DNA from 2 places in the Bradyrhizobium sp. 2S1 genome. Region 2 is predicted to be linked to the other one. Evidence: riboswitches for the same ligand, from Rfam matches in the RefSeq annotation. Region 2 holds a riboswitch; the other holds the start of a gene.

Region 1 (15,443 bases), 520 kb from region 2:
GCATTTCGAGCACGGCGTCCTTGTTGGTGAGGAACACGTCGCGCCACATCGTCGGATCGGAGGCTGCGATGCGGGTGAAGTCGCGGAAACCGCCGGCGGAGAACTTGATAACCTCGGATTCCGTCACCTGCGCCAGCTCGTCGGCGGTGCCGACGATGGTGTAGGCGATCAGATGCGGCAGATGGCTGGTGATCGCGAGCACGAGGTCATGATGATCCGGCGTCATGATCTCGACCTTGGCACCGAGCGCGGCCCAGAAGGCGCGCAGCCGGTCGGTCGCGGCAGGGTCGGTGCCTTCGGGTGGCGTCAGGATACACCAGCGGTTGATGAAGAGCTCGGCGAAGCCGGAATCCGGCCCGGAATGCTCGGTGCCGGCCACCGGATGCGCGGGCACGAAGTGCACGCCCTGCGGCAGATGCGGCGCCATGTCCTTGACGACGGCGCCCTTCACCGAGCCGACGTCGGAGATAACGGCGCCGGGCTTCAGATGGCCAGCGATCTCGGCCGCCACCGGGCCGCAGGCGCCGACCGGGATGCAGAGGATGACGAGGTCGGCATCCTTGACCGCCTCGACATTGGTCTCGACGACGCGATCGACGATGCCGAGCTCGGCGACGCGCGCGCGCGTCTTCTCCGATCGCGCGGTGGTCACGATCTCGCCGACCAGCCCCTGCGCGCGGGCGCCGCGCGCGATCGAGCCGCCGATCAGGCCGAAGCCGATCAGTGCGATGCGGTTGAAGAGCGGAGCGGTGGTCACGATGTCACTTTCCGGCCAGGAAGTCGCGCAGCCCCTCGACCACGAGGCGGTTGGCTTCTTCGGTGCCAATGGTCATGCGCAGCGCATGCGGCAGCTTGTAATTGTTGAGCGCGCGCAGCACGAGGCCGCGCCGCGTGAGATAGGCGTCGGCTTCCGCCGCGGTCCTGCCCTTGTCGGTCGGGAAATGGATCAGCACGAAATTGGCGACGCTCGGCGTCACCTTCAATCCGAGCTTGGCGATCTCCTCGGTCAGCCAGTTGCGCCACTGTTCGGTGTGGGTCCGCGACATCTGTACATGCGCCGAGTCCTCGATCGCCGCCACCGCCGCCAGCATCGCCGGCGTCGTGACGTTGAACGGACCGCGGATGCGGTTGCAGGCATCGACGATATGCGCCGGGCCGAACATCCAGCCGACCCGCAGCGCGGCAAGGCCGTGGATCTTCGAGAAGGTGTGCGTCACCACCGTATTGTCCGTCGTCGCGACCAGCTCGATGCCGAGCTCGTAATCGTTGCGCGAGACGTAATCGGCATAGGCGGCGTCGATCACCAGCAGCACGTGCGACGGCAGCGCCGCGCGCAGGCGCTTCACCTCGTCGAACGGTAGATAGGTGCCGGTCGGATTGTTCGGGTTGGCGAGCCAGACCAGTTTTGTGCGCGGCGTCACCACCTTGAGAATGGCGTCGACATCGGCCGTGAAGTTGGTCTCGGCCGCGATCACGTTCCTGGCGCCGTTCGCCATGGTGGCGATCGGGTAGACCAGGAAGCCATGCGTGGTCGAGATCGCCTCGTCGCCGGGTGCGAGATAGGTGTGCGCCAGCAGATTGAGGATCTCGTCGGAGCCGGCGCCGCAGATGATGCGGTCGGGATCGAGGCCATAGGCACGGCCGATCGCCTCGCGCAGCACGCGCGAGGTGCCCTCCGGATAGTCCTCGAGATGGTCAGCCGCGGCCTTGTAGGCCGCGATCGCCTTCGGCGACGGCCCGAAAGGCGTCTCGTTGGCGGACAGCTTGAACACCTTGCGGCCCGGTTCCGGCACCGGGCTCTTGCCGGGCGTGTAGGGCGCAATATCAAGAATGCCGGGGTTCGGCACGGGGCGGGACATTATCAACTCCGGATCTACAACGGGCGGCTAGCTCTTACTTCAAGTCCTGGCCGACCCGTTAGTCGGCACCGTATAGCGCGTTGCGTGGCTGCCGACGAGGGCCGAAGAGCGGACCGAGGCGCCGGCCTCGATCAGCGCGAACTTGATCTTCTCGAAGCCCTTGTTCTTAAGGTCTTGCCCCGCGACCGAGACCAGCAGCGCCGCGCCGTCGAAGGCGGTGTCGGGGACCGCGACGATCTCGGCGAGCGGCGCCAGGGCGCGAGCGACATCGGCGTTCCAGCCGGAGACGCGCACGCTCCACATCTCGACCTCGGTCACCATGGCGTCGTCGGCGACCCGCGAGATCACGAACACCGGCAGCGCGGCGGGATGATCGGCGCGTTCGAGGAACGGCAGCCGCGCAATGATCTTCGGTGCGCCATCGGCTTCCAGCGCGTTCCACCACGGCGTGCGGCTCGCGATCGCGGAGACCAGCGCGAGGTCGCCCTTCGATTTTGCCACCGCCTCGACCGCGGCCTGCGCGCTGAAATGCGAGACGTAAGGCACCACGAAGCCGAAGTGAAACCGCGCCGAGTCGCGCATCGCGGACTCGCCGACGGAAACATCGGCATGCACCGCGAACGGCGCCTGAACGTAAGTGAAGGTCGAGATGATGACGCGCCAGATGCTCTCGATGGTGTCGAGCGGCAGGATGCCGCGATGGCGCTGCACCAGCTCGCGCATCATGCTGGCCTCGCGCGCCGGGCGGAACGCCGAGCCGACTTCCTGGGTCTTCTTGACCTGGATCAGGCGGTCGATGATGTCGCCGCGCGCCATCAACAGGCGGTGAACCTGCTCGTCGATCGCATCGATCTCCTTGCGCAGCTCCTGCAGCGAGGGCGGCGACGGGGGTGGCTTGGACATGCTCTAAAACCTTGTTGTCCGCGCGGCCCGATGCCGCGTCAGACAGGGTCCCTGATTAGAAAAGACAGCCACCGAAAGCAAAGAGAAACGTCGCAGGCGTGCCTTGCGCATTCGGTTAACCAATCGGCCGGGGATCTGGCTGCCTTGACGGCGGGGGAGCCGGGGACTACGTTCCCTGCGTCCCGTGGTCATTTGAGCCGGCCGGCTTGCAGCCACGTTAAACAACTCGCTAAACAGGCCGGGGACCTTATCAGCTCCCGGCCGAACCTTTGTTCAGGCCGGATTTTTTATTGGCTTGAGGTCCGTCGAGCCCTCCCGCGCGGAGGCAGGGTCGCCTAGATGAGCAATGTGCGTCCGATATCGAGCCCACAAACCCAGAGCGATGATCGCGCCCATGAGGCCGATCATCCGTCGTCATTGCTGACGAAGTTCGGGATGGACCAGCCGCTGAAGCTCGATTGCGGCATCGATCTCGCGCCATTCCAGATCGCCTACCAGACCTATGGCGAGCTCAATGCCGACCGCTCGAATGCGATCCTGGTTTGCCACGCGCTGACCGGCGACCAGCACGTCAACAACACCCATCCCGTCACCGGCAAGCCCGGCTGGTGGGACACTATGGTCGGCGCGGGCAAGCCGATCGATCCCGAAAAATACTTCATCATCTGCTCCAACGTAATCGGCGGCTGCATGGGCTCGACCGGGCCGGCGTCGCTGAATCCTGCGACCGGCAAGGTGTGGGGGCTTGATTTCCCGATCATCACGATCCCCGACATGGTGCGCGCGCAGGCGATGCTGATCGATCGGCTCGGCATCACGACGCTGTTCTGCGTGGTCGGCGGCTCGATGGGCGGCATGCAGGTGCTGCAATGGACCGCGGCCTATCCCGACCGCGTGTTCGCGACGCTCGCGATCGCCTGCTCGACGCGCCACTCGGCGCAGAACATCGCGTTCCACGAGCTCGGCCGCCAGGCCGTGATGGCCGATCCGGACTGGCGCGGCGGCCGCTATGTCGACGAGGACACGCATCCGCATCGCGGATTGGCGGTTGCGCGGATGGCTGCGCACATCACCTATCTCTCTGACGCGGCGCTGCACCGCAAGTTCGGGCGGCGTATGCAGGACCGCGAGCTGCCGACCTTCTCGTTCGATGCGGATTTCCAGGTCGAGAGCTATCTGCGCTACCAGGGCTCGTCCTTTGTCGAGCGCTTCGACGCCAACTCCTATCTCTATCTGACCCGCGCGATGGACTATTTCGACATCGCCGGCGACCATGGCGGCGTGCTGGCGAAGGCGTTCGCCGGCATCAAGACGCGCTTCTGCGTGGTGTCGTTCACCAGCGACTGGCTGTTTCCGACCTCGGAATCGCGTGCGCTGGTGCATGCGTTGAACGCGTCGAGCGCACGGGTGTCGTTCGCCGAGATCGAGACCGACAGGGGCCACGACGCCTTCCTGCTCGACGTGCCCGAATTCCTGGAGATCTCCCGCGCCTTCCTGCAGGCCGCAGGCAAGGCGCGCGGACTGAACGGCGGCGGCGGCCAATCATGAGCATGCAGCAGACATTGCCGTTGCCGGGCGTCGCGCCCGAGCGAACCGGCAGCTATCGCACCGATCATCTATTGGTCGCCGACATGGTGCGGCCGGGCTCGCGCGTGCTCGACGTCGGCTGCGGCGACGGCGAATTGCTGCAGCTTTTGGAGAGCCGCGGCATCGACGGCCGGGGCATCGAGCTGTCGCGCGAGGGCGTCAACGGCTGCGTCGCCAAGGGGCTGGCGGTGGTGCAGGGCGACGCCGACACCGACCTCGTCAATTATCCCGATGACGCCTTCGACTACGTGATCCTGTCGCAGACGCTGCAGGCGACGCGGCAGCCGAAGGTGGTGCTGGAGAATCTGTTGCGCATCGGCCAGCGCGCGATCGTCTCGTTCCCGAATTTCGGCTTCTGGAAGATGCGGCTGCAGCTCCTGATCGGCGGCCACATGCCGCGCACCGAGAATTTGCCGGCAAGCTGGTACGACACGTCAAACATCCATTTCTGCACCATCAAGGATTTCGTGCAGCTCTGCGACGAGATCAACGTCAAGATGGAGCGCGCGGTGGCGCTCGATCTCTACGGCCGCCCGGTGCCGCTCAATCTGCCGTGGTGGGTGTGGAACATGTTCGGCGAGCAGGGCGTGTTCCTGCTCAGCCGGGGTGGGCAGGGGAAGTGATCGGTGCGTGTCGCGTCAAACCGGCGCCGCCACCAGCGATCTCGGATCGCGCACCGGCCAGCGGCCCGCCTCGACCAGCGCGATGAAGCGCTCCACCATCTCGTTGAACAGCGCCGGTTCCTCGAGGTTGAGCACGTGACCCGACTTCGGGAAGAAGGACAGGCCGGCGGCCGGCAGATGCTGCTTCAGGAACATGCTGGGCGCGATACAATTGTCGTCCTCGTCGCCGCACAGGATCAGCGCCGGCGTGGCTGCGCGCTTGATGGCTTCGGTCATGGTGTAGATCGAAGGCCTGCCACCCTGGAAGCTGCGCATCGTGTTGGCCGAGCCCTTCGCATCATGGCGGGCGAGCGCGGCGTAGAAGTCGGCATGGCCGCGCGGATCCTTGACCAGGAACGGAATCCGGCTCGGCGCCTCGCGCGTCACCTTGGCGACCTCGACCGAGCCGATGGTCTCATATTGCTCGGCATTGGCGCGGCACTGCGCGCGGAAGGCTTCGAGATTCTCGAGGCTCGAGCCGGAGCCGACGGCGGCGAGCGTCATCGACAGCGCGCGCTCGGGCGCATTGAGGGCGACCTGCAGCGACGAATAGGAGCCCATCGACAGGCCGATGAAATGGGCCTTCGCGATGTCGAGATGGTCGAGCACCGCAAGCGCGTCGGTGTAGAAATGCTTGTAGGTGTAGACGTCGGCAGACGGCGGCACGTTCGACGGCGTGTAGCCGCGCGCGGAATAGGCGATGCAGCGGTGTCCGCGCGAGAAGTAGCGCATCTGCGGTTCCCAATTGGTGTGGTCCGCGGCGAACTCGTGCAGGAAGATGATCGGGGTTCCGTGGCCTGCCTCTTCGAAATGCAGGCGGACATTATCTTTCGCTACGGCGTGGGGCATTGAAATTCTCCTCTCGTTGGCCAGCCTCAGATTTGCAATTAATTATCGCGGCCGCAATGCGGCAGCTCCGATTATTTTTGGTCATGGAGTTTGCGCGGAATGACCCAGAAATCGTTTCCGCAGCGCCGCATGAAATCTTCCTCTCGCCACATCCCGAATTTCAAAACCACCGCCGCGTTCCCAAGGGAACGCGATGGGGAATCGGGGGGTGTTACAGAGGATCTCGAGAAGTATGGTTCAGTTGCTTGCGTATCGCCGGTCGCTTCGGGTTTTGGCACTGGCTCTGTGTTCGCTCACGCTCGCCGTGATCTCCGCCGCTCCGGCGTCCGCCCGTCCGCATCATTCGCGTCACGCGCATTCGGCCCATGCCGGCCATCACGCGCGGCACTATGCCCGTCATCACTATCGCCACGCCGCGCGGCTGTCGCGCTCCGAGCGCCGCGCGCTGACGCAGGCCACAGCCCTTACCGAGGCCAACGCGGCCGTGATGCCCGGCATTGAAGCCGTGCCCAACACCGGCGGCGTGAGTGCTGCAAGCGGCTTCGGCTCGTCCGGCATCGTCGCGGAGGCGCGCCGCTATCTCGGCGGCAATCCGACCGACCGCCGTAGCCTGTGGTGCGCGCGCTTCATGAACATGGTGCTGCAGCACACCGGCTATCGCGGCACCGGCTCCGACATGGCGAGCTCGTTCGCCAAATACGGTGAGCGCGTTTCCGGGCCGCAGGTCGGTGCCATCGCCGTGATGAGCCGCCGCGGCGGCGGTCACGTCGGCATCATCACCGGCGTCGATGCCAAGGGCAATCCGATCATGATCTCGGGCAACAGCGGCCATCGTGTTCGCGAGGCGCCGGTCTCGCGCGGCCGGATCTACGCTTATGTGATGCCGACCAACTGATCCGTCGAAAGCTGGGTACGGCGCATGCGCGCCTTGCCCAGCCTACGAAGCCATCGGCTGTTCGGCGGCAATCGTGTCGCCGACGACCGCATCACCGTCAGCGATGATCTCGGCGTAGATGCCGCATTCATTGTTGCCGAAGCGCTGCATCAGCGTGTTCGGGACCGAGAGGTCGCGCACGCCGGTCTCGGGATCGACATTGACTGCGGCGCAGCGGGTGATGCGCTTCACCACCTTGGCCCGCGCGCTGCCGATCGCAATCGTCTGGTCGAGCAGGCTGGCTTCGTGCCAGGCCGGCCAGCCCTCGACATAGAGGTTGGCGCGGAAGCGCAACGGATGGACCGGCGCCTGTACCATCTCCTCGATCGCCCGCAGGCTCGCCAGGTTGATGATCGAGACCACCTTGCGCGGGACGTCGGAAAAGCTGTGCCCCGGGCTGACCCGGACCTTGAGCGGTCCCTTGATCTGGCTGGCATGACGGTCGGCGAAATAGCGCTCGATCGCCGCGCGCCCTGCTTCGGTCTCGAGATCGCCCTGGGCCAGCATCGCGCCGTCGCGGCGCAGCGTCAGCACATGGCTGTCATCGTCGAAATGGGTGCGCAGCGGCGCCAGCCACTCGTCCCGCTGCAGCATCAGGAAATGCGGCTTCGCCAACCATTTCGGCGCCGACGGATCGAAACCGCTCGGGCCGTTCTCGATCGCGTAGCGGCGATCCGAGCGCAGCGTCTGGCCGATCTTGAGCTCGGTACGGGGCAGGGGCTCGGGCGTGAGTCCCTTGACCGGGTAGCGATAGATGCCTGTGATCCGGGCGGAGGAAGCTTGCGTATTGTCCATCCGCCCGCTCTAGCCTGTTTGGCGCGCGAGGAGAACCGCCGCCATTAGTAAGGCAGCTAGAGCATTTTCCGACCGGAATGAATCGGGTGGGGATTCCCAAAACGGCGCGAGTCAGATTCAAGCTGCATGCTGGCGAGGGAGGCCAGCATGTATGGCCAGGGCGCTTTCGGTTGATCTTCGTCAAAGGGTGATAGCCGCGATTGACGGTGGCATGTCCTGTCGACAGGCTGCTGAGCGCTTTGGTGTCAGCGCGGCCAGTGCGATCCGCTGGCGCGGTCGCCTCAAGGAAGTTGGCGACATCGTTCCTAACCCGTCTTATTCGTCAGAGTGCGCCTGAGAGGCTGGCGAGCGTGGTGTAAAGCGCTGATGCGGCGTAGGATTCGGTTGCAAAGCCAACCCCATCACCTTCAGCCGCGAACACCAGGCCCGCCATGACCGATGATACGATTCTGCCCTTCTCGTTTCCAGCCGTTCACGCCAAGAAAGTCACAGCTGCCTTCGATGGCGGTCGGCTGACCTCGAACGGGGGCGTGATGCTTCTGGCGATGGCCGAGCGGCGTCTCGGCTTGGCCGACAATTTGGCCCGGGTGTTCCCGGATCGGCGCGATCCGACGCGGGTCGTGCACAGCCTTGTCGATATGTTCCGCGCGCGCATGTTCGCGATCTGCTGCGGCTACGAGGACGCCGACGACCTCGATCATCTGCGGTCCGATCCCGCATTCAAGCTGGCCTGCGGACGGCTGCCGGACACGGGTCGCGATCTGTGTTCCCAACCGACGCTGTCGCGGCTGGAGAATGCTCCGCGCCTGCGCGACGTGATCCGACTGACCTACACTTTGGTCGACGCATGGATGGATAGCTACCCGCGCGAGCCGGCATCCGTCACGCTCGACATCGATGATACCTGCGATGTCGTCCACGGCCATCAGCAGCTCTCGCTGTTCAACGCTCATTATGACGAACGCTGCTTCCTGCCGATCCACGTCTACGACACGGAGAAGAGCCGGCCCGTGGCGGTCGTGCTGCGGCCCGGCAAGACGCCGGGCGGCGTCGAGGTGCGGGCCCACCTGCGCCGCCTGATACGGCATATCCGGACGCGGTGGCACAACACGCGAATTACGTTCCGTGGCGACGGGCACTATGCCCGGCCGGAGGCAATGGCGTGGTGCGAGACCAACGGCATCGACTACATCTTCGGTCTGTCCGGCACCAAGCCGCTCGCCAGAAAACTCGACGAGGCCGCCGACGACATCCGCACGCGACGCGCCATCGAGAACCTGCCGGTTCTGCGTGGCTATACCGAGACGCGCCACAAGGCCAAGTCCTGGGATCGCGAACGGCGTACCGTCGCCCGTATTGAGGCGACGATGCTCGGCCTCGACATCCGTTTCGTCGTCACCAGCCTCGATGTCGGCTCGGCCGAGTGGATCTACGACAGCCTGTATTGCGCGCGCGGCCAAGCCGAGAATCTGATCAAGCTGCATAAGACACAGCTCGCCTCCGATCGCACCAGCTGCCGTTCGGCGCTCGCCAATCAAGTCCGCCTCGTTCTCCACACCGCCGCTTATTGGCTGATGCTGACCGTGCGCGACGCGATTCCCAAAGCCCGGGAATTGGCCACAGCCGAGTTCGCGACGCTGCGTCTTCGTCTCTTGAAACTCGCTGCCCGTGTCGTCGAGACCACGAGCCGCATTCGCCTTGCGTTTGCCGCGGCATGTCCCGAAGCCGACCTGATCCGCGGCTTGCCAAGCGCGCTGCTGCCGCTCGGTCCTTGACCGGCGGGGCGTCCGCCCCCCGTTCGCCCAACCTACACCTCAAGCGCGTTGCAAAGTACCGGTCGTCAGGCGGTGAAAAGCCGAAGGCAATCCCGCGCGCCTCGTCAGAGCAGATGTGCGGCCACATCAATCGGACTAAAAAAACGCACTCTCACGAATAGGACGGGCTAAACGCCAGGGCGGTGACCGCAAATCGCAGCGCATCGAAGCGCATTCGCAATTGATTCTGGAGGCAGTGACAGCGAAGCCGGATATCACGCTCGCCGAGTTGCGAGAACTGTTGAAACGTCGTGGAATATCGACTGGCATCGCGTCGCTCTGGCGTTTTTTCCAGCGCAGAAAGATCACACTTAAAAAAAGACAGCGCACGCCGCCGAGCAACGGCGCGGCGATATAAATGCCGCGCGTGAGGAGTGGTTCGAAGGGCAAATCGATCTTGACCCTGAGCGTCTCGTCTTCATCGACGAAACCAGCGCCAACACCAAAATGGCGCGGCTTTACGGCCGCTCGCCACGCGGCGAGCGATGTCGTGCAGCTATCCCACACGGACATTGGAAGACGACGACATTCACCGCTGGATTGCGCTCCGACGGTCTGATCGCGCCGCTTGTTCTGGACGGTCCAATGGATGGCGACGCTTTCCTGGCCTACGTCGAGCAATTGCTCGCCCCATCGCTGCGGCCGGGCGATACCGTTATCATGGACAACTTGCCCGCTCACAAGGTCCATGGCGTTCGAGAGGCCATCCGGGCGGTCGGAGCAAGCCTGCTCTATCTTCCGCCCTACAGTCCAGACTTCAACCCGATCGAAATGGCCTTCTCTAAACTGAAAGCCCTGTTGCGGGCCGCCGCAGCGCGCACCATGCCCGATCTCTGGCAAGCAATCGCCAACGCTCTCAAGCGCTTCTCACCCGAGGAATGCCAAAATTATCTCGTCGCGGCTGGTTACGACGCAACGTGATCGGAAAATGCTCTAGTCAGGCCGCGCCGCGCCGGCCTCATCCAGCACGCGCTGCATGAACACCAGATCGAGCCAGCGGCCGAACTTGCGCCCGACCTCCGGCATCCGGGCAACCTCGACGAAGCCGGCCTGCGCATGCAGCCGCAGCGAGGGCTGATTGCCGCCGTCGATGCCGGCGATCATGACGTGCTTGCCGAGCGCCATCGCAGCGGCGACGAGCTCGTCGATGATGACGCGGCCAAGGCCGCGGCCGCGATGATCGGCGTGGATATAGATGCTGTGTTCGACGCTGTAGCGATAGCCGGGAAAGGCCCGGAAATCGCCGAACGTGCCGTAGCCGAGCACCGTCGTCCCCTCGACGGCCACCAGCACCGGATAACCCAACGCCTGCCGCGCCCTCATCCAGGCCAGCCGCTCGGCGTCGGTATCCCGCTTCTCGGTCCAGATCGCGTTCGAGTTGGCGACCGCCTCGTTGAAGATCGCGGTGATCGCAGGAATGTCCTGCTCGGTGGCGGGGCGGATGATCATCAGCAGTTCCTCGACGGGCCTCTTGAACAACCCCGGTTGTCCACTATATAAGACAACATGTCAATTATAGAGGACAAGGCCGATGATGCTCTCGGGCGGCGGGTTCGCGCCGAGCGGGAGGGCCGCGGCTGGTCGCTGGCGGAACTCGCTGGCCGGGCAGGCGTGTCCAAGGCCATGCTGAGCAAGATCGAGCGGGCGGAGGCAAGCCCGACGGCGGCGACGCTGTCGCGGATCGCCACGGCCTATGGCCTGACCATGGCCGCGCTGTTTGAGGTTGCTTCAGACGGTTCCCGCCTGCAGCGGGCCAAGGATCAGCCCGTGTGGCGCGATCCGAAGGCGGCCTATCTGCGGCGGCAGGTGTTCCTGCATCCGGCCAATCCGCTGGAACTGGTGGAGATCGAGCTGCCGGCCCGGCAGGAAGCCGGCTTCCCCGCCAGCGCCTATCACCTGGTCCGCCAGGTGGTCTGGGTGATCAGCGGCCGCCTCACCCTGATGGAAGGGGCGGTCCGCCACGAGCTCGCCGCGGGTGACCGTGTCGAGCTCGGCCCGCCATCGGACATCGTCTTCCGTAACGAAACTGCTCAGCCCTGCCGCTACCTTGTCGCCATCGTGCGGCGCTGAGCTCGATCGGGTGAAATCGCAAGCTGTGGCTCTTCCGTTTTGGAACCAAGTGCCCACATCTGCGGCAAGCCTGAAAAATGATGGCGACGACCAGAGGCTGGTTGAGGAACATCAACGCGGCCCGCGGAACCCCAATGAAGATGCTGTTGTCATGCCTGAATGGGTGACGATGGCAGGCCGAGGGAAAACGAATGAACATTGAGAAGTACACCGAGCGCTCGCGCGGATTCATCCAGTCTGCCCAATCGCTCGCAATGCGCGACGGTCACCAGCAGTTCTCGCCGTTGCATCTGTTGAAGGTGCTGCTGGACGACAATGAGGGGCTGGCCGGAGGTCTGATCGACCGTGCAGGCGGCAATTCCAGAGCGATCCTGAAGACGACCGAAGAGGCGCTGAACAAGCTGCCGAAGGTCTCGGGCAACGGTGCCGGGCAGGTCTACCTGTCCCCGGAGCTGGCGCGTGCCTTCGACGCTGCGGAAAAGGCCGCCGAAAAGGCCGGCGATAGCTTTGTCACCGTCGAGCGGCTGCTGCTCGGGCTCACGCTCGAGAAAGGCAGCGAGGCCGCCTCCATCCTGAGCAAGGGCGGCGTCACGGCGCAGAACCTGAACGCGGCGATCGAAGCGCTGCGCAAGGGCCGCACCGCCGACAGCGCGACCGCCGAAAACGCCTATGACGCGCTGAAGAAATATACCCGCGACCTGACCCAGGCGGCGCGCGACGGCAAGCTCGACCCGGTGATCGGCCGTGACGAGGAGATCCGTCGTACCATCCAGGTGCTGTCGCGGCGAACCAAGAACAATCCCGTCCTGATCGGTGAGCCCGGCGTCGGCAAGACCGCGATCGTCGAGGGCCTGGCGCTGCGCATCCTCAACGGCGACGTGCCGGAGAGCCTCAAGGACAAGAAGCTGCTGTCGCTCGACATGGGCGCCCTGATCGCCGGCGCGAAATATCGCGGCGAGTTCGAGGAGCGGCTGAAATCCGTCCTGCAGGAGGTCTCGACCGCCGAGGGCGGCATCATCCTGTTCATCGACGAGATGCACACGCTGATCGGCGCCGGCAAGGCCGACGGCGCGATGGACGCGTCCAACCTGCTGAAGCCTGCGCTCGCGCGCGGCGAGCTGCACTGTATCGGTGCGACCACGCTCGACGAGTACCGCAAGCATGTCGAGAAGGATGCCGCGCTGGCCCGCCGGTTCCAGCCGATCTATGTCAGCGAGCCGACGGTCGAGGACACCATCTCGATCCTGCGCGGCCTGAAGGACAAATACGAGCAGCATCATGGCGTGCGCATCACCGACACCGCGTTGGTGGCCGCGACCACGCTGTCGAACCGCTACATCACCGACCGTTTCCTCCCCGACAAGGCCATCGATCTGATGGACGAGGCGGCGGCGCGGCTGAAGATGCAGGTCGATTCCAAGCCCGAAGAGCTCGATTCGCTGGATCGCGACATCATCCGGCTCAAGATCGAGCAGGAGGCGTTGAAGAAGGAGAACGATGCCGGCTCGAAAAGCCGCCTGCAGACGCTGGAGAAGGAACTCGCCGGGCTCGAGGAGAGGTCGGTGGCGCTGACGGCACGCTGGAGCGCGGAGAAGAACAAGCTCTCCAATGCCCAGAAGCTGAAAAGCGAACTCGACGCACTCCGCGTCGAGCTTGCCAATGCACAGCGTCGTGGCGAATTCCAGAAGGCGGGCGAGCTGGCCTATGGCCGGATTCCCGCGCTGGAGAAGAAGCTCGCCGACATCGAGGCAGCCGAAAGCAGCAACCCGAACGGCGGCGAGATGATGGAGGAGGCGGTTACCGCTAACCACATCGCGCAGGTCGTCTCGCGCTGGACCGGCGTGCCGGTTGACAAGATGCTCGAGGGCGAAAAGGACAAGCTCCTGAAAATGGAGGACTCGCTCGCCAAGCGCGTCTTCGGCCAGGCCGAAGCGGTGCGTGCGGTGGCAACCGCCGTGCGCCGTGCCCGCGCAGGCCTGCAGGACCCGAACCGGCCGACCGGCTCGTTCATGTTCTTGGGCCCCACCGGTGTCGGCAAGACCGAGCTGACCAAGGCGCTCGCCGCTGACCTGTTCAATGACGAGACCGCGATGGTCCGCCTCGACATGTCCGAGTTCATGGAGAAGCACTCGGTCTCGCGGCTGATCGGTGCGCCTCCCGGCTATGTCGGCTACGACGAGGGCGGTGCCCTGACCGAAGCCGTGCGGCGCCGGCCCTACCAGGTCGTGCTGTTCGACGAGATCGAGAAGGCGCATCCCGACGTCTTCAACGTGCTGTTGCAGGTGCTCGATGACGGCCGGCTGACCGATGGTCAGGGCCGCACCGTCGACTTCCGCAACACGCTGATCATCATGACCTCGAACCTCGGTTCGGAGTTTTTGGTGAATCAGCCCGAAGGCGAGGACACCGCGGCAGTTCGCGATCAGGTGATGGGCGTGGTGCGGGCGCATTTCAGGCCGGAATTCCTGAACCGCATCGACGAGATCATCCTGTTCCACCGCCTGCAGAAGAGCGAGATGGGCCGCATCGTCGAGATCCAGTTCGCGCGGCTGCGCAAGCTGCTCGAGGATCGCAAGATCGAGCTCACGCTCGATCCGAAGGCGCGGGATTGGCTCGCCGAGAAGGGCTGGAATCCGGCTTACGGTGCCCGTCCGTTGAAGCGGGTGATCCAGCGCAGCGTGCAGGACCCGCTGGCCGAAATGATCCTCGCCGGCGAGGTCAAGGACGGCGATCACGTCAAGATTTCGGAGAAGGGCAACGTGCTGACCTTCAACGGCCAGGTGCCCAAAACCGCCGAGATCGTGCAGTTCGAGGCCCCGGTCTCGAAGCGCAAGCTGAACTGACGGCTCAACAATAAAAAATCCTCCCCGCAGATCGCGGGGAGGATTTGGTTTGCGAATCACTCCTGCGGGACGATCGGCGGCGACGGGCCGCCGGGCTCGTCGTCCTCGGCGGGCTCGAGCTCGGACAGGATGTCGACCAGCTCGCGGGCGCGGCCCGTGGCCAATGGCCTGCCGGCATTGATCAGCGGCTCGTCGTTGGCAAGCCAGGCCTGCGCCTCGGCAAGCTCGGTGACGGTTGCTCCCGATGCAATGATCCTGGCAATCGTGACGTCGTCGGCGTGGCCGACGGCCTTCAGCACGTCGTCGCGCGTGAGCGGGGTCATGGCGCAGATCCTTGTGCTATCTTCGTTGAGCACAACCGAACCCCTGTCCGCCGGCGATCCGCGCCGGCGGGTTGGACGCATCAGTTCAAGGCTCAGCTGTGCGTTGTGAGCCGAGGCGGATGCTGGGACATTACCCAGAGCTCGATCGCCGCAAGGACTGCGACGGCGATGCCGATCACCACGTGCACGGTCGTCGCGGTGGTCATTCCCTGGAAACCCAGGACCCAGGGCGAGACCAGCGCCCAACACCCGACGATGAGGTTCAGCCACTCCTCCCAGACCGCGAATGCCGCGAGCGCGGCGATCGCAAGGATCGCCATCGCGAGGCCGACGATGTGGGCGTTGGTGGAAACCGTTCCGGCGTCGAACTTGAACAGCCACGGCGACAGGAAGAGAATCGCGCCGAGGATCAGGTTTGCGACGTCACACAGTTTTGCGTTCGTCCAGTTCTCCATGACACCCTCCATTGGAGGTTTCACTGACGAATCAACTGGATGATCGCCGTTCGGGTTCCCATCTTGCGGCGCGAAATTTAACGAAACTGGCGGCGTGACGGCCTGGAAACGGCATCGTATCTGATCTGCGCCTACAGCGTTTCGTAGGATCTGCGCGGCCGGACGGGCCGGCCTCTTGCATCATCAGCGGTTGGTGGAGCGCGTCTGCGACGTCGAGCTGGTGGCGTCCGAGACGATGCGGGCGCTGCCGCGGCTCGACATCTGGGCTTCGATCCGGTCGCGTTCCTTCTCGAAATTCGCCAGCATCGGGCCTTCGAGCGAGCGGCCGCGCGGCAGTTTCACGCGCAGC
Region 2 (15,443 bases):
CGTCGGTGCGATGGACGAGTCGCTGAAGGAGACCGTCGAGTACATCAAGACCCGCAAGCAGTTCGGCGTTGCGATCGGCTCGTTCCAGAGCCTGCAGCACCGCGCCGCCGACATGTTCGTGGCGCTGGAGCAGGCCCGCAGCATGTCGATGTTCGCGACCATGGCGGCGGACTTCGACGATGCCAAGGAGCGTTCGTCCGCGGTCGCGGCCGCCAAGGTGCAGGTCGGCAAATCCTTGAAGTTCGTCGGCCAGCAGTCGATCCAGCTCCATGGCGGCATCGGCATGACCATGGAGGCCAAGATCGGTCACTACTTCAAGCGGCTGACCATGATCGAGAACACGCTCGGTGACACCGACTACCACCTCCGTCGCGTCAGCGAGGGTGGCGGGCTGCTGGGTTGATCGCACGGCATCTACATCAAGATCGTCATGCCCGGCCTTGTGCCGGGCATCCACGTCTTGGCTGCAAACATAAGACGTGGATGGCCGGGACAAGCCCGGCCATGACGGAGCAAGAACAAACAGGGAGGCAACAACAATGAAAAACACCCCGTTCGATCTCAGCGGCCAGGTCGCGGTCGTCACCGGCTCGAGCCGCGGCATCGGCCGCTCTTCGGCGGAGCTGCTGGCAAAGCTCGGCGCCAAGGTCGTGATCTCCTCGCGCAAGGCGGATGCCTGCGAGGAAGTTGCCGACGGCATCAAGAAGGCGGGCGGCGATGCGCTCGTCATCCCCTGCAACATTTCACGCCGCAACGAGGTCGAGGCGCTGGTCTCGGGCACGATCAAGCACTACGGCAAGATCGACATCCTGGTCTGCAACGCCGCGGTGAACCCCTATTACGGCCCGCTGCTCGACATCACCGACGAGGCCTTCGACAAGATCATGGGCTCCAACGTCAAGAGCAACATCTGGCTGTCCGCGCTGGCGATCCCGCAGATGGCCGAACGCGGCAAGGGCTCGGTCGTGATCATCTCCTCGATCGGCGGCCTGCGCGGCTCGACCGTGATCGGCGCCTACGGCATCTCCAAGGCAGCGGATTTTGCGCTGTGCCGCAGCCTCGCCGGCGAATGGGGCCCGAAGGGCGTGCGGGTCAATTGCGTGGCGCCGGGCCTGGTGAAGACCGATTTCGCCCGCGCGCTGTGGGAGGACCCGGACAATCTGAAGCGCCGCACCGCATCGACGCCGCTCCGCCGCATCGGCGAGCCCGACGAGATCGCGGGCGCGGTGGCCTATCTTGCCTCCGACGCGTCGACCTTCATGACCGGCCAGACCATTGTGGTCGATGGCGGCGTGACGACGGCGGCGACGTAGCAGCAGACTGGCTTCACCTCTCCCGCTTGCGGGGGAGGTCGCATCGCATCGGAGATGCGATGCGGGTGGGGGCTCTCTCCACGGAATGAATCGTGGAGAGAGCCCCCACCCCGACCCTCCCCCGCAAGCGCAGGGCTGTCCGGGGAAATTCAACCATAGCAGAGTTCCATCTGGTTGAGGGCGTTCTGCATTTGCGGCGGCTAGGGTTGATTGGCGGAGGCTTGTCGATGCTGGCGAAGGCTCGCCGGGTGAACAGGAACTGGCTGACGAGTTCGGCGAGCCTGAGCGGCAGCATTTTGATGCAGTTGGTCCGCGCGGCAATGCGCAACAGTAGGTAGGCAATCATCGCAGCAAGCACTTGCAGGCGGATTGCATTGTCGTTGGTGCCGAGGAACTTGCGGATGTCGAGGTGCTGCTTGATCCAGCGGAACAGCAGTTCGATCTGCCACCGGCTCTTGTAGAGGGCGGCGATCTCGACGGCCGTTCGGGTCGTATCGTTGGTGAGAAGCGTGATCACGCCGCCGTTCTCCCGCCTGACCTTGATGCGCCGCAGCGGTATCGGCAAACGCGAGTCGCCCTTACTGGTGAGCTTCACCTCGTCGTCGACGATGATCCTGAAGCCGTCCCCCTTGCTGTTGCGGATGGTGCGATGCCTGACCGCGCGTAGCCGGATGCTCGTCTTCGGCCGGGTCACGAAGAAAGCCTTGCTATCATTGATCTTCTGCCACCAGTCGAAACGGCAATATCCCTTGTCGAACACGTAGGTTGTGCCGGCCTGGATCGGAGTCTGGCGACCGATCTCGATATCGTTGACGTTGGCAGCCGTCACCTCGACGCACTTCGGGATATCGCCCTTGGGATCGTAGACCACGTGCAGCTTCATGCCGCGGATGCGGCCGTTCCACACCGCCCAGGTGCAAACTTTGCCAAGCGGGATCGGACTGGCGTCGATCAGGCGCACCATCTCCTTGCCTTCGCCCCGCAACTGCCGGCTTGCCATCGCCGACAATCGTGCAAAGGTTTGCGCAAAAATGCTGGACGGGCGGCGGGTATTGGCATCCGACAGCGTCGAGCGGGACAACCTGCCGGTGCCCAGATGATAGTGATGCTGAGGATTGGCGTTGAAGCCGGTCACCACGGCGCGCAGGCTGTTGTTCCCGCTCAACTGCGCATAGATCAGCGCTACCAGGTGATCCCAGCTCTTGAACGACTTGTCGTAGGCATCCCCGTCCAGACGATCCACAGCCGTCTGAAACTGCCGCCGATTGATCGGTTCAAGCAGCCTACTAAAAATGCTATCGCGAAATCGCATGCTCGGCCTTCTGTGTCTCGACAACCAGAAAAGACCGATTTGCCTCGGTTTTGCCGAGCATGCACCGCGACACAGTGAATCATTCCCCGGACAGCCCTGCCGCAAGCGGGAGAGGGAGCGCAGCCCACCTGGGGCTTCTACCTTGCCCTCAAACCTGCTCCAGCGCCCGCACAAAATCCTCGATCAGATCGTCGGGATGCTCCAGGCCCGCCGAGAAGCGAATAAATCCTTCGCTGATGCCGAGCTCGGCGCGGGCTTCCGGCGCCAGGCGCTGATGCGTCGTGGTCGCGGGATGCGTGACGAGGCTCTTGGCGTCGCCGAGATTGTTGGAGATGCGCGAGATCTTCAGCGCATTGAGGCAGCGGAAAGCACCGGCCTTGCCGTCCTTCACCTCGAAGCCGACCAGCGTCGAACCGGCGCCCATCTGCTTCTTCACCGTCTCGGCCTGCGGATGATCGGCGCGGCCGGGATAAACCAGTCGCGTGACCTTCGGATGCTTGGCCAGCGCGTCGGCGATCTTCGCCGCGTTTTCGGTCTGGGCGCGGACCCGGACGGGAAGCGTCTCGAGACCCTTCAGCAGCACCCAGGCGTTGAACGGCGACAGCGACGGACCGGTCTGGCGCATGAAATTATGGATATGCTCGGCGATGAAGGCTTCCGACGACAGGATGATGCCGCCGAGGCAGCGGCCCTGGCCGTCGATATGCTTGGTCGCGGAATAGACCACGACGTCGGCGCCGAGCGACAGTGGGCTCTGCCAGATCGGCGTGGCAAACACATTGTCGACGATCAGCCGGGCGCCGCCGCTATGCGCGATCTCAGCGATTGCCGCGATATCGAGCACGTCGAGCGTCGGATTGGTCGGGCTCTCCAGGAAGAAGGTTTTCGTATTCGGCCGCAACGCGCGCTGCCACTGGTCGAGATCGAGGCCGTCAACCAGCGTCGTCTCGATGCCGTAGCGCGGCAGCAGGTCCTGCACGACATAGAGGCACGAGCCGAACAGCGCCTTCGACGCCACCACGTGGTCGCCGGCCTTCAGCGGCGCGAGGATCGCGGTGGTTACCGCGGCCATGCCGGTCGCGGTCGAGCGCGCGGCTTCGGCGCCCTCGAGCTCGATCATGCGGCGCTCGAACATCGCAATGGTCGGATTAGAATAGCGCGAATAGATGAAGCCGGGGTCCTGGCCCTTGAAGCGCGCCTCGCATTGCTCGGCGCTGTCGTAGACATAGCCCTGGGTGAGAAACAGCCCTTCCGACGTCTCCCCGAATTGCGAGCGCAGCGTGCCGCCATGGACGAGGCGGGTTTCGGGACGAAAGCGGGCGGTAGCGTTGGATTCAGACATGTGACCTCCGAGGTGGCCATTCCAAAGAAAATGGCCACAAAAAAACCGGCCTGGAGAAACCTCCACAAGCCGGGATCACACTGTCCCCGGCCTGTTTAGCGACTTATTTAACGTGGCTGCAAGCCGGCCGGCTCAAATCACCACGGGATAAGTGCAGCTGATATTCCCTCGCGCCCTTTCCGTCAAGACGGTCATCGGATAACCCGTAAAAGCCCATATTTTGGGGCTTGATGGCCGCTCAGAGGTTGATTTTGGGCCATCCCGAGGGACCGCGCCGTGTCGTTCACGCTGGAAGAAGAATCGAACGGAATTCTGCCCGACCGCATGATCGCGGAGATGGCGGAGGCCGGCCTCATTCTGCCCGCCTACGACTTTGTCGAGAGCCAGATCCAGCCGGCGAGCCTCGATCTCCGCCTCGGCGACATCGCCTTTCGGGTGCGGGCAAGCTTCCTGCCGGGGCCCGACGCCACCGTCGCCGAGCGGATCGACCAGCTGAAGCTGCACGAGATCGATCTCTCCGACGGGGCGGTGCTGGAGACCAATTGCGTCTACATCGTCCCGCTGCTGGAAAGCCTGGCGTTGCCGCCGGAGATCGTGGCCGCGGCCAACCCGAAGAGCTCGACTGGACGGCTCGACGTCTTCACCCGCGTGATCGCCGACGGCACCCGCCGCTTCGACATGATCGGCGCCGGCTATCACGGCCCGCTCTATGCCGAGATCAGCCCGAAGACGTTTCCCGTGCTGCTGCGCGAGGGCTCCCGCCTCAGCCAGGTCCGTTTCCGGATCGGCGAGGCGACCTTGACGGCCGACGAGCTCGACGCGCTGCACGCCGCTGAGCGGCTGGTCGACGCCGACAATGCCGATCTCACCCACGGCGTCGCGCTGTCGGTCGATCTCTCCGGCGAGAGCTCGGGTGGCTTTGTCGGCTATCGCGCCAAGCGCCACACCGGCGTCGTCGATGTCGATCGCCGCGGCGGCTATGCGGTCGACGACTTCTGGGAGCCGATCAAGGCGCGCTCCGACGGCAGCCTCATTCTCGATCCCGGCGAGTTCTACATCCTGGCTTCGAAAGAGGCCGTGCAGGTGCCGCCGGACTACGCCGCGGAGATGGTGCCGTTCGATCCGCTGGTCGGCGAATTCCGCGTCCACTATGCCGGCTTCTTCGATCCCGGTTTCGGCTATGCCGGCGCCGGCGGCAAGGGGGCGCGCGCCGTGCTCGAAGTGCGCTCACGCGAGGTGCCGTTCATTCTCGAGCATGGCCAGATCGTCGGCCGTCTCGTCTATGAACGCATGCTCGAGCGCCCCGATGCGCTCTACGGCCAGCGCATCGGCTCAAATTATCAGGCGCAGGGCCTGAAGCTCTCAAAGCATTTTCGCGTGTAATTCCGTAGCCCGGATGAAGCGCAGCGAAATCCGGGGCCGCTGTATCCGCGGATAGATCAACCCGGATTGCGCTTCGCTGCATCCGGGCTACGATTGCGCGCGCGAGGCTTGATCTCGCCAACAAGAACAGCGGGAGCGAACATGACCGGAGAGCGGGATGCGCGCGAAGCGCAGTGGCGAAAGTGGCGCAGCGTCGCTGATCTCTATCATGCCTTCTTCACCGGGCTGATCCTCACCGTGGTGACGCGGCGCGGCACGGCTGATGCTGCCGAATTCGTCTTCCGCGTGTTTCGCCGCCAGCAGCAGGAGCGCTTCCTGCCCGGCTTGAAGAAGCTCGGCCTCGATGGCCTGCCGCCCGCGGTCGCGGCCGCGCAATATCACTATCTCTCGAACTGGATCGGCGGCGTGCACGTCGAATACATGTACGAAAGCGATCGCAAGGCCTGGATTCGCTATCCGCCGCCGCGCTGGATCTGGAAGGGAACCGCGATCTGCGGCGTGCCCGGCGAGGTCTCGCGCGCGATGCTGCGCGGCTGGCACGCCAACAATGGCGCAGCCCTCGGCGATCTCCGGCTCGGCTTCGTCTGCACCAAGCAGAGCGTCGACGGCCAGGACGGGCTCGAAGGTTACTATTGCGAGTACGATCATCCGCTCGAGCTCGACCAGCGCCTCATCTTCGCGCGCCATCTCGAGGCGCCGTTGTTTGATCCGAACACTGCACCGGCGCTGCCGGTCGATAGTTGGCCAAAGCCGCGGCTGGAAAAGGCCTATCGCAACTACGCGATGGAATATGTGAAGACGGCCGCGCCCGTCATGGTGCAGGTGTTCGGCCCGGAGGATGCCAGCTATCTGCTGCACCTGACCGGCAGACTGATTGGCATGCAGTATTATGACGAGGTCGCGCAGGCGCTCGGCGCGGGCAGGGGCGGCGCCAGCGAGTTCGTCAGCTTCCTGCGTATTCTGTTCGAGTCGCAGGACGATCTGGCCGAGATCAGCGAGTCCGAGGGGCAGTTCGAAATCCACCAGCAGGGTTGGAAGCTGATGGCCGACGTGGCCGATTATCACCCGGCCTGCGCCAGCGTCCTGACAGGTCTGTTCGAGGGGCTGGCCGCCGGCTGCGGGCGGCATATTCCGGTGCATCTGAAGCCGAATGGCGCCGCCGGCGCGCCGCTGATCTGGTCTGTCGGCTAGCGTCAGGGTTCACCTGCAATCACGCAGGCCCCCCTTGCGTCCTGCGCACGTGGAATCCGCGTTCGCCATGGTAGGGAAACACCATGGCGCGGCTCCCAGATCGCGCGTGGGAGTGGAAATGTCCGACCTCGGCCTCGCCGAAATACCGGTCGACGAACATGAGCGGCCGCTGCCGCCGCCGGTGACCAGGCCGGCGCGTAACGCGCTGCTTGATGGGCCGATCCTGAAGACGTTGTTGTGGCTCGCCTGGCCGAACGTGATCGCGCTCTCCGCCGGCACCTGCGTCGTGATCGCTGAAACCTCCTATATCGGCCGGCTCGGCGTCGAGTCGCTTGCGGCGATGGCGCTGCTGTTTCCCTGCGTGATCCTGACCATGACGATGTCCGGCGGCGCGATGGGCGGCGGCGTCGCATCCGCGATCGCACGCGCGCTCGGCGCCGGCGAGGTCGAGCGCGCTTCCACGCTGGCCATGCATGCGCTGCTGATCGGCCTGGCCTTTGGCCTGACCTTCATGCTCGGCATGCTGATCTTCGGTCCGCGCCTGCTCGAACTGCTCGGCGGCCGCGGCAATGTGCTGGCGCAGGCGATCGCCTATTCGCAGATATTCTTCGGCGGCGCGATCCTGCCCTGGCTGATGAACACGATGGCCGGCATCCTGCGCGGCACCGGCAACATGAAGCTGCCGTCGACCATGATCCTGTCGTCGGCGGTGTGGCAGATCATTCTGGGCGGCACGCTCGGGCTCGGCCTCGGTCCGGTACCGCAATTCGGCATGCGCGGCGTCGCCGCGGGCTCGCTGATCGCCTATTCGATCAGCATCAGCGTGATGGGCTGGTATCTGTTTTCGGGCCGCGCCCGCGTGAGGCCGAAGCTCAAGGGGTTGCGCGTGCAATGGGCGATGTTCATCGACATCCTCAGGGTCGGCGCCGTCTCCTGCTTCTCGCCGCTGCAGTCGGTTTTGACGATCTCGATCTTCACTCACATGCTGGCGCAGTTCGGCACCGCGGTGCTCGCCGGCTACGGCATCGGCGCGCGGCTCGAATTCATGCTGACCTCGGTCGCGTTCGCGGTCGGCATCGCCTCGGTGCCGATGATCGGCATGGCCGTCGGCGCCGAGCGCGTCGCGCGTGCGCGGCGCATTGCCTGGACCGCGGGCGCGCTGTCGTTCCTGTCGGTCGGCGCGGTCGGCAGCTTCATCGCCGTCTTCCCCGACCTCTGGGTCAATCTCTTCACCAGCGATCCGCATGTGCGGGCGACCAGCCACCAATATCTCTCGACCGCGGCGCCGATGTACGCCTTCATCGGCCTCGCGATGTCGATGTATTTCTCCTCGCAGGGTGCCGCGAAGGTGCTCGGCCCGGTGCTGGCGCAGACCGCGCGGCTGATCTTCATCGGCACTGGCGGCTGGTGGCTGTCGACGCATGAGGCGAGTGCGCAAAACTTCTTCACACTCGCCGCCGCCTCGATGGGCGTGCTCGGCGTGCTCTCGTGCCTCAGCGTGATCCTGACGCGCTGGGGCAAGTCCACGCCGGTCGTCGAGGCGCAGCCGGCGCTGTCGTAGGAGCATTAGATCCGTCATCCTGAGGTGCGAGCGAAGCGAGCCTCGAAGGATCGACGGCCCCGATGTTTCGGCGTGCGCTCGCGGAGACAGCTGGGCCGTCGACCCTTCGAGACGAGGTCCATCTGCGCGTCCATATAGGGCGCGACCTCGTGCGGCAGTACGTCCGCGATCCACACCATCCGGCAGCGCCCGTCGCCCTCGGCAAACACCTGCGCCGAGGCGGAGTGCTGCTTCAGCCGTTCGCTCGTGATCGCATAGACCAGCCGCTGCCGTTTGTCGTCGCAATCGACCAGCGTTTCGTGCGCCACGGTGCCGTTGGCGAAGGTGACGGTGCGGACGTCGCCATTGAGTTGCGTGTCGGTCACGAAGCCCGGCGCGAGCCGCGTATGCAGCGCGCCGAAATCGCGCAGCGCGTCCCAGACGTGGTCGGCTGGCGCGTCGATCGGGATGTCCTTGTAGATGGAAGCCATGGTGTTGATCCTTTCAAGAGGGGACGTCATTGCGAGGAGTGAAGCGACGAAGCAATCTATGCTTCCTCACATGCGGCGCAGTGGATTGCTTCGCTCCGCTCGCAATGACGGCGGAGCTTGTGGCGCGCGCTTACGTGGACACCGCCTCGACATTGTTGCCGTCGGGGTCGAGCAGGAATGCCGCGTAATAGGTCGGGCTGTAATCCTTGCGATGGCCTGCCGCGCCATTGTCCTTGCCGCCGGCCTTCAGGCCTTCGGTGTGGAATGTCTTGATCGCGTCATGGCTCGGCGCACGGAATGCGATGTGCGCGCCGCCTTGGGCCGTGCCCTTGTGCAGATGCAGCCAGAGCGCGGGTTCGCCTTTTGGCCCGAAGCCCGCGCCGCTGTCGTCGCGCGAGCAGAGCACAAAGCCGAGCGGCGCCAGTACGGCGGTGTAGAAGTGAACACTGGCGTCGAGGTCGGCAACGCGCAATCCGATATGGTCGTACATGATAGAGTCTCCAGTCGTTGAGCGCGCCATGAGACGCGCGGACCGGATGAACCCTAGCTATTGCAGTGCAAGGCGTTCTTGGAAAATCTTGCGGTCGCCGCGGGAGGCCTGGCGGAATTTCAGCGGCGAGGCGCCGGCGGCGCGGTGGAAGCTGCGCACGAAATTGGAGAGATCGCCGAACCCGACATCATAGGCGATGTCGGTGATCGGGCTGTCGTCGTCCGCCAGCCGTCGTGCCGCATGGCGCAGCCGCGAGCGCACCAGATATTGATGCGGGGTGACGCCGAGCACGGCAGAAAACAGCCGCAGGAAATGGAACGTGCTGAGCCTGGCCTGCTCGGCGGCATCGTCGAGATCGATCTGATGGTGCGAATTGGCGTCGATCCACAGCACGGCCTCGACAGCGCGGCGGCGATCGCGCAAGCCGGCGGTGAGGGGCTTTGCCTTGCGGTCGGACACCAGCTCGACAAGCCGGCTGGCGAGGAGGTGACCGATCTCGTCGAGACCGACGTCGCTGTTGCCACCTGCCGCCGTTTGGGCGAGCTCTCCGATCACCATCAATTCGGGCAGCGGCGGCACCGAGCCGATCTGCCAGACCGCTGCGCGGTCGCCGATCGTCTCGACCAGCTCCGGGTCCAGGAAGAACGACAGGCATTCGTCGCCGACCACATGGTCGTGCGTGCAGGTGTATTCGTCGCCGGGATGGCCGACCAGGATCGAGCCCGCCACCAGCTCATGGAAGCGGTCGCGGCAATGGCAGCCGAAGCTGCCGCTGCGCACATAGGACACCGAATGGCAGGCGAACTGCTCGACGAACGGCTTGTCGCCCGGCTCCGCCGTGCAGCGAAACTCGTTCACCGTGATGCGATCGCGCTGCAACAGCGTGGTCCGGGTCATACCCCAGATTTAGGCTTGCGGACGCGGCCGTGCAACGGGCAGCAGGGTCTTGCTGGTGGTCGGTTGGGCGCCTTCGATCGAGAGCAGCCGCCGCTTGGAGATGCTGCCGCCGCTCGGCGAGATCCGGTCGGGATAGTTGCCTGCCTCGAGCACGCGGTGGCAGGGCACAATGATCATGAAGGGATTGCGGCCGAGCGACTGCGCCACCGAATAGACCGCGCCGGATGCGCGCAGGCCGCCCGCCACCTCGTCATAGGTCCGGGTCTCGCCGCGAGGAATGCTGCGGACCGTCTCGTAGACGCGCTCGTTGAAGGCCGGGATGCCGGCCATGTCGAGCGTAACGCCTGCGAGATCGCCATCGCCGCCGCGCAAGGTCGCTGCGATGCCCTCGATCGCGACCGCGATCTCTTCGGGAGGCCGCATCTCGCGTGCATCGGGATAGTGCTGGAACAGCCGCTTGCGGGTTTCGATTTCGCGGAGCTCGGGAAGCTGGACGCCGACCACGCCCAGCTCGCCCCATGCGATGCCGCACCGGCCGATTGCCGTGTCGAAAATGCTGTATCCACGCCCCGCCACGACGCCACCAACCCCCACCGACGCGATCTTAGCATCGCCGCCGTCCGGCGCAGCTGGAATCTTGACGTTTAGTTAAGCATGTCGCGGCCGGCTCTGTGTGACCCCGCCAAATCCCAGTCACCCATCTTAAAGGCTTTGCCCGCTATCTGGTCGCCAACATGCTGCTCCACGATACGATCGGCGGAACGATGACGAGCACGAGCGCCGATACCGCGCCCGACAGCAAAGGCATGGTCGGGAGAGCGACCGGGCGGTTTCACCCGCTGATCGCATTGCTGTTGCTGGCGCTGGTCGTGCGCCTTGCGGCCGCCGTCTGGCCCAACGTGATGTATCCCGACGAGATCTTTCAGTATCTCGAGCCGGCGTGGCGGATGCTCGGCCATGACGGCATTTTGACGTGGGAATGGCGTGAAGGCATTCGCGGCTGGTTGCTGCCGACATTGCTGGCCGGCCCGGTCGCGCTGGGTGACGCGATTGCGCCTGATGGCCCGGGCGCCTTTCTGGTGCCGCGTCTGGTCGCTGCATCTGCGTCGCTATCGATCGTGGTGAGCGCCTGGTTCTTTGGCGCACGGATCTCGCGAACCCATGCCGTCGTCGCGGGTTTCGCTGCCGCGATCTGGTTTGAATTGATCCTGCTTGCGCCACACACATTGGGCGAGCCGTTGGCGACGGCGCTGATCGTACCGGCGGCGCTGCTGGTGACCGATCGCCCGTCGCAGCTTCGTCTCGCGATCGGCGGCGCGTTGCTCGCCTTCGCCTTTGTCTGCCGCTTCCAGTATGCGCCGGCCATCGCCGTGCTTGCGCTCGGCGCCTGCTGGACACACTGGCGCAACCTGATTCCGCTGGTCGCCGGCGGGCTTGCCGCGCTGTTGCTCGCCGGCGCGATCGATCTTGCGCATGGTGCCGTGCCGTTCGCCTGGCTGATCGGCAATATCAAGGAAAACCTGCTGCACGATCGCGCGACCGAGTTCGGCGTGACGCCGCCTTCGGCCTATCTCATCAACTTCCTGATCGTGTGGTCGGTGGCGATCGTGTTGCCACTCGCCGCAATCTGGCGCGGCGCGCGGCACGCGCCGCTGCTGCTGGCCGTCGCGGTCGCAAACCTCGTCTTCCATAGCCTGATCGCACACAAGGAATACCGCTTCGTGTTCCTGTCGGTGGTGCTGTTCGTCATCGTCGCGGCGCTTGGGTCGGCCGATTGGGTGCAATGGCTGCGCACAAAAGGCGGATGGCGCCGCGGGGCGTTGCCGATCGTCATGGGCGGTTGGGCCTTGCTCTCGGTGGCGCTCGCCGGCGCCAGCGAAGGAATGCGCGACTATTGGACGCGCGGCGTCGGCGCCGCGCAGCTCGCCGCCGAACTCCGCAGCGATCCGCAGATGTGCGGTCTCGCGCTTTACAACGTTCGTTTCCAGCTGTTGCCGGGACGGGAACGATTGGTCGGCCCGGTGCCGCTCTATGCGCTTGCGCCCGCCGATCCGCTTGCCGAGTTGATCCTGCCGCCGCTGTTGCAGGCGACCAAGCCGGCCTTCAACCGCATCCTTGCGCGGCCCGAGGCCGCCGGCGATCTGCCGGTGGATTTTTCACGGCAAAGCTGTGCCCGAGTCGGCACCGCCGATGCCTGCATCTACGCACGCAGCGGCGCCTGCAATGCTGCTGCCGCCGCGTCCTTTGTCATCGATGACGTGCTCGTGAGGATGGGCCACTAGCGGCGGCGGGCTTGAATGCACGCTTGATCCTCCGCCTCCGCCCGGGCTATGGTCCGGCAGGTCGCGCCCGACAGGGGCGACCTCAAGCAATTGAGATCGCGGGCGTAGTTCAATGGTAGAACGGCAGCTTCCCAAGCTGCATACGAGGGTTCGATTCCCTTCGCCCGCTCCAATGTATTTCGCGGTGATAGCAGGAGACCTGATGTGAAGTTGCTTGGAGCGCTGCTGCTTGCGCTAAGCGCGCTTTGCATGACAAAGTCGGCGTCTGCACAAATGTATGACCCACGCTATCCGGTCTGCATGCATGCTTACGGTTCGTTGATCGGCGACCGAATGGACTGCATCTTCGCGTCGCTGGATCAGTGCCAGGCGGCCGCCATGGGGCTTCCGGCGACCTGTCTGATCAACCCTTATTACGCGCCAAGATCGGTGCGCCCTTACAGGTGAACGGTAACTTTTTCCGCGCGTATTCGCGAGCACCATTTGAGATCAATGCATGGAATGGTGGCACTACGCGCTCTTTGCGATCGTTCTGATCGGGTGCGCATTTGTGGTTCGCGGCCGTCGCGGCAAGAATTCGAAAGAGGACCAGGAACTGAACCGGCGGATTGACGAGCGCGTCGATCGCCTCGATCTCACTCGCCGCAATCGCGACAGGGATTCCTGACCGAGATTCGCAGAGCCAATCCGCAGGCAGGCTTCCCGCGATGATCCCGGGATAATACGGCGATCTGTTCACGCAACGTGCGCGTCTAACGAACTGTACTCAACCTGTTCTTCTCACAGCGCGCACTTATGTTTCCGTAGTTCTCCGCGTTTGAGAACGAAGTTCCGCCGGAACGATCTCGCCGGTTCCCGCATTGGCCATATAGAACCGGCCATCCTCCGGCGAGAACGGTCGGTTCAAGCCCGCGGCGGATCGTCCCCCTCTCAACCACCCCTGGAAGACGGCCGCCGCGGGTCCTGATCCCGCGGCAAGCTCAGCGCCAGCCCAAGGCGGGTGCGATCTGAGTCAAGATCGTCTCGATCACATGCGCGTTGTAGGCGACGCCGAGTTGATTGGGCTCGGTCAGAAGCAGGGTGTCGGCCTCGGCGATCGCCTCGTCCGTCTTGAGCTGCTCGAGCAGTCTGTCCGGCTCGGCAGCATAGCCGCGGCCGAAGATCGCGCGCGTCCGCTCGTCGATAAAGCCGATCTGGTCTTCCTCCTGCCCGTTCCCGAAATAGGCGCGATCGCGATCGTCGACCAGCGCGAAGATGCTGCGGCTCACCGAGACGCGCGGCTCGCGGGTGTGGCCGGCCTCCTTCCAGGCGGCGCGATAGGCCCGGATCTGGGCGGCCTGCTGGATGTGGAAGGCTTCGCCGGTCTCGTCGCTCTTCAGCGTCGAGCTCTGCAGGTTCATTCCGAGTTTCGCGGCCCAGACCGCGGTGGCGTTCGAGCCGGCGCCCCACCAGATGCGCTCGCGCAGGCCCTCCGAGAGCGGTTCGAGCCGCAGCAGGCCGGGAGGATTGGGAAACATCGGCCGCGGATTCGGCTGCGCAAATCCCTGTCCGCGCAGCATGTCGAGGAAGATCTCGGCGTGACGCCGGCCCATGTCGGCGTCGGTCTGGCCTTCGCCCGGCTGATAGCCGAAATAGCGCCAGCCATCGATCACCTGCTCGGGCGAGCCGCGGCTGATGCCGAGTTGCAGGCGTCCGCCGGCGATGAGATCGGCCGCGCCGGCGTCCTCGATCATGTAGAGCGGATTTTCGTAGCGCATATCGATCACGGCGGTGCCGATTTCGATCCGGCTGGTCTTCGCGCCGACCGCCGCCAGAAGCGGGAAGGGCGAGGCCAGCTGGCGGGCGAAGTGATGGACGCGAAAATACGCGCCGTCCGCGCCCAGCTCTTCGGCGGCGACCGCGAGGTCGATGGATTGCAACAGCACATCGGCGGCTGAGCGGGCCTGCGATTGCGGCGAGGGCGTCCAGTGCCCGAACGAGAGGAATCCGATTTTTTTCATATCGGCAATGTAGGCATGCCCGGCATAAATTGCGATCGGTGGCGTGATACGACGGTGATCGAAAGTATTTACCAACCGGGGAAAATTTCTGCAGCCGGGGCTTCGGGTTTGGATGATTGCCCATCGCGCGCGCGGCGCATGCATCCAGGTCCTGCCGCCTGCGCCGTTGTGCAGCTTGCGATGATGCGGCGCGCCGCCTAGCTTTCGGCGGCCGTTGTCCCGCCACCACGCTCCCGCAGGTCCCGATGTCGCAGCCGCTTCTGTTTCAGCCGATCACGCTTCGCGGCGTGACCTCCCGAAACCGCATCCTGATTTCGCCGATGTGCCAGTATTCGGCGACCGACGGTATCGCCAATGACTGGCACCTTGTGCATCTCGGTAAATTCGCCCAAGGCGGTGCCGGGCTGGTGATGGTCGAGGCCGCGGCGGTTACGGCCGAGGGCCGCATCACCCATGGCGATGTCGGCATCTGGAACGACGAGCAGATCGCGCCGCTCGAGCGGATCGCAGCCTTCCTGAAGGATAACGGCGCCGTGCCCTCGATCCAGCTCGCGCATGCCGGCCGCAAGGCAAGCATGCAGCGTCCGTGGTACGGCAATGCCGCACTCGACGCGGCCGACCGCGCCCGCGGCGATCTGCCATGGCGGACGGTGGCGCCGAGCGCGATCCCGATGGAAGACGGTTGGCTGATGCCGCACGCGCTCGACGTCGCCGAGCTCGCAGCGCTGCGCGAGCAATGGCGGCGCGCCACCTTGCGCGCGGTGGAGGCCGGCTTCGAATTCGTCGAGGTGCATTGCGCGCATGGCTATCTGCTGCACGAATTCCTCTCGCCACTGTCGAACCGCCGCAGCGACGCCTATGGCGGCGATCGTGCCGGGCGGATGCGCTATCCGCTCGAGATCATCGAGACCGTGCGCGCCGCCTGGCCCGCGGAGCGGCCGCTGTCGGTACGGATCTCCTCGGTCGACGGCATCGACGGCGGTCTCGCGCTCGAGGACCAGATCGCATTCGCCCGGCAAGCCAGGGCGCGCGGCGCCGATCTGATCGATTGCTCGTCGGGCGGTCTGCTCGGCTCGGCGACGGCGGCGCGGATTCCGCGCGGCTACGGCTTTCAGGTGCCCTATGCCGCCGAAATCCGCCGCGCCGCCGATGTTGCCACCATCGCAGTCGGCCTCATCCTGCATCCGCAGCAGGCCGAGGAT

What was found. Region 2 has a riboswitch for S-adenosylmethionine ahead of HAP54_RS05910 (O-succinylhomoserine sulfhydrylase). Riboswitches for the same ligand answer to the same signal wherever they lie in the genome.
Region 1: linked by a shared signal. The riboswitch ahead of metX (homoserine O-acetyltransferase MetX) and the one ahead of HAP54_RS05910 (O-succinylhomoserine sulfhydrylase) in region 2 are both predicted to bind S-adenosylmethionine.

Annotation. Positions count from the first base shown of each region.
Region 1 covers NZ_CP147717.1:1,717,617-1,733,059, reverse strand. The annotation lists gene HAP54_RS08335 (prephenate/arogenate dehydrogenase family protein) at 1-757, opposite strand, end outside; gene hisC (histidinol-phosphate transaminase) at 762-1,859, opposite strand; gene HAP54_RS08325 (chorismate mutase) at 1,899-2,762, opposite strand; SAM riboswitch at 2,937-3,016, shown strand; gene metX (homoserine O-acetyltransferase MetX) at 3,102-4,310, shown strand; gene metW (methionine biosynthesis protein MetW) at 4,307-4,972, shown strand; gene HAP54_RS08310 (alpha/beta fold hydrolase) at 4,988-5,860, opposite strand; gene HAP54_RS08305 (TIGR02594 family protein) at 6,093-6,755, shown strand; gene HAP54_RS08300 (MOSC domain-containing protein) at 6,798-7,589, opposite strand; partial or broken gene HAP54_RS08295 (helix-turn-helix domain-containing protein) at 7,741-7,896, shown strand; gene HAP54_RS08290 (IS1380-like element ISBdi2 family transposase) at 8,021-9,364, shown strand; partial or broken gene HAP54_RS08285 (IS630 family transposase) at 9,534-10,324, shown strand; gene HAP54_RS08280 (GNAT family N-acetyltransferase) at 10,337-10,852, opposite strand; gene HAP54_RS08275 (helix-turn-helix domain-containing protein) at 10,910-11,473, shown strand; gene clpB (ATP-dependent chaperone ClpB) at 11,665-14,316, shown strand; gene HAP54_RS08265 (hypothetical protein) at 14,373-14,639, opposite strand; gene HAP54_RS08260 (SPW repeat protein) at 14,732-15,094, opposite strand; gene HAP54_RS08255 (M23 family metallopeptidase) at 15,278-15,443, opposite strand, start outside.
Region 2 covers NZ_CP147717.1:1,198,439-1,213,881, reverse strand. The annotation lists gene pimD (pimeloyl-CoA dehydrogenase small subunit) at 1-403, shown strand, start outside; gene HAP54_RS05920 (SDR family NAD(P)-dependent oxidoreductase) at 540-1,313, shown strand; partial or broken gene HAP54_RS05915 (IS4 family transposase) at 1,495-2,625, opposite strand; gene HAP54_RS05910 (O-succinylhomoserine sulfhydrylase) at 2,774-3,967, opposite strand; SAM riboswitch at 4,042-4,121, opposite strand; gene HAP54_RS05905 (2'-deoxycytidine 5'-triphosphate deaminase) at 4,244-5,350, shown strand; gene HAP54_RS05900 (hypothetical protein) at 5,492-6,541, shown strand; gene HAP54_RS05895 (MATE family efflux transporter) at 6,660-8,102, shown strand; gene HAP54_RS05890 (SRPBCC family protein) at 8,117-8,572, opposite strand; gene HAP54_RS05885 (VOC family protein) at 8,703-9,062, opposite strand; gene HAP54_RS05880 (helix-turn-helix transcriptional regulator) at 9,120-9,959, opposite strand; gene HAP54_RS05875 (methylated-DNA--[protein]-cysteine S-methyltransferase) at 9,969-10,535, opposite strand; gene HAP54_RS05870 (4-amino-4-deoxy-L-arabinose transferase) at 10,694-12,241, shown strand; tRNA gene HAP54_RS05865 (tRNA-Gly) at 12,340-12,413, shown strand; gene HAP54_RS05860 (DUF3551 domain-containing protein) at 12,446-12,688, shown strand; gene HAP54_RS05855 (LLM class flavin-dependent oxidoreductase) at 13,222-14,241, opposite strand; gene HAP54_RS05850 (NADH:flavin oxidoreductase/NADH oxidase) at 14,487-15,443, shown strand, end outside.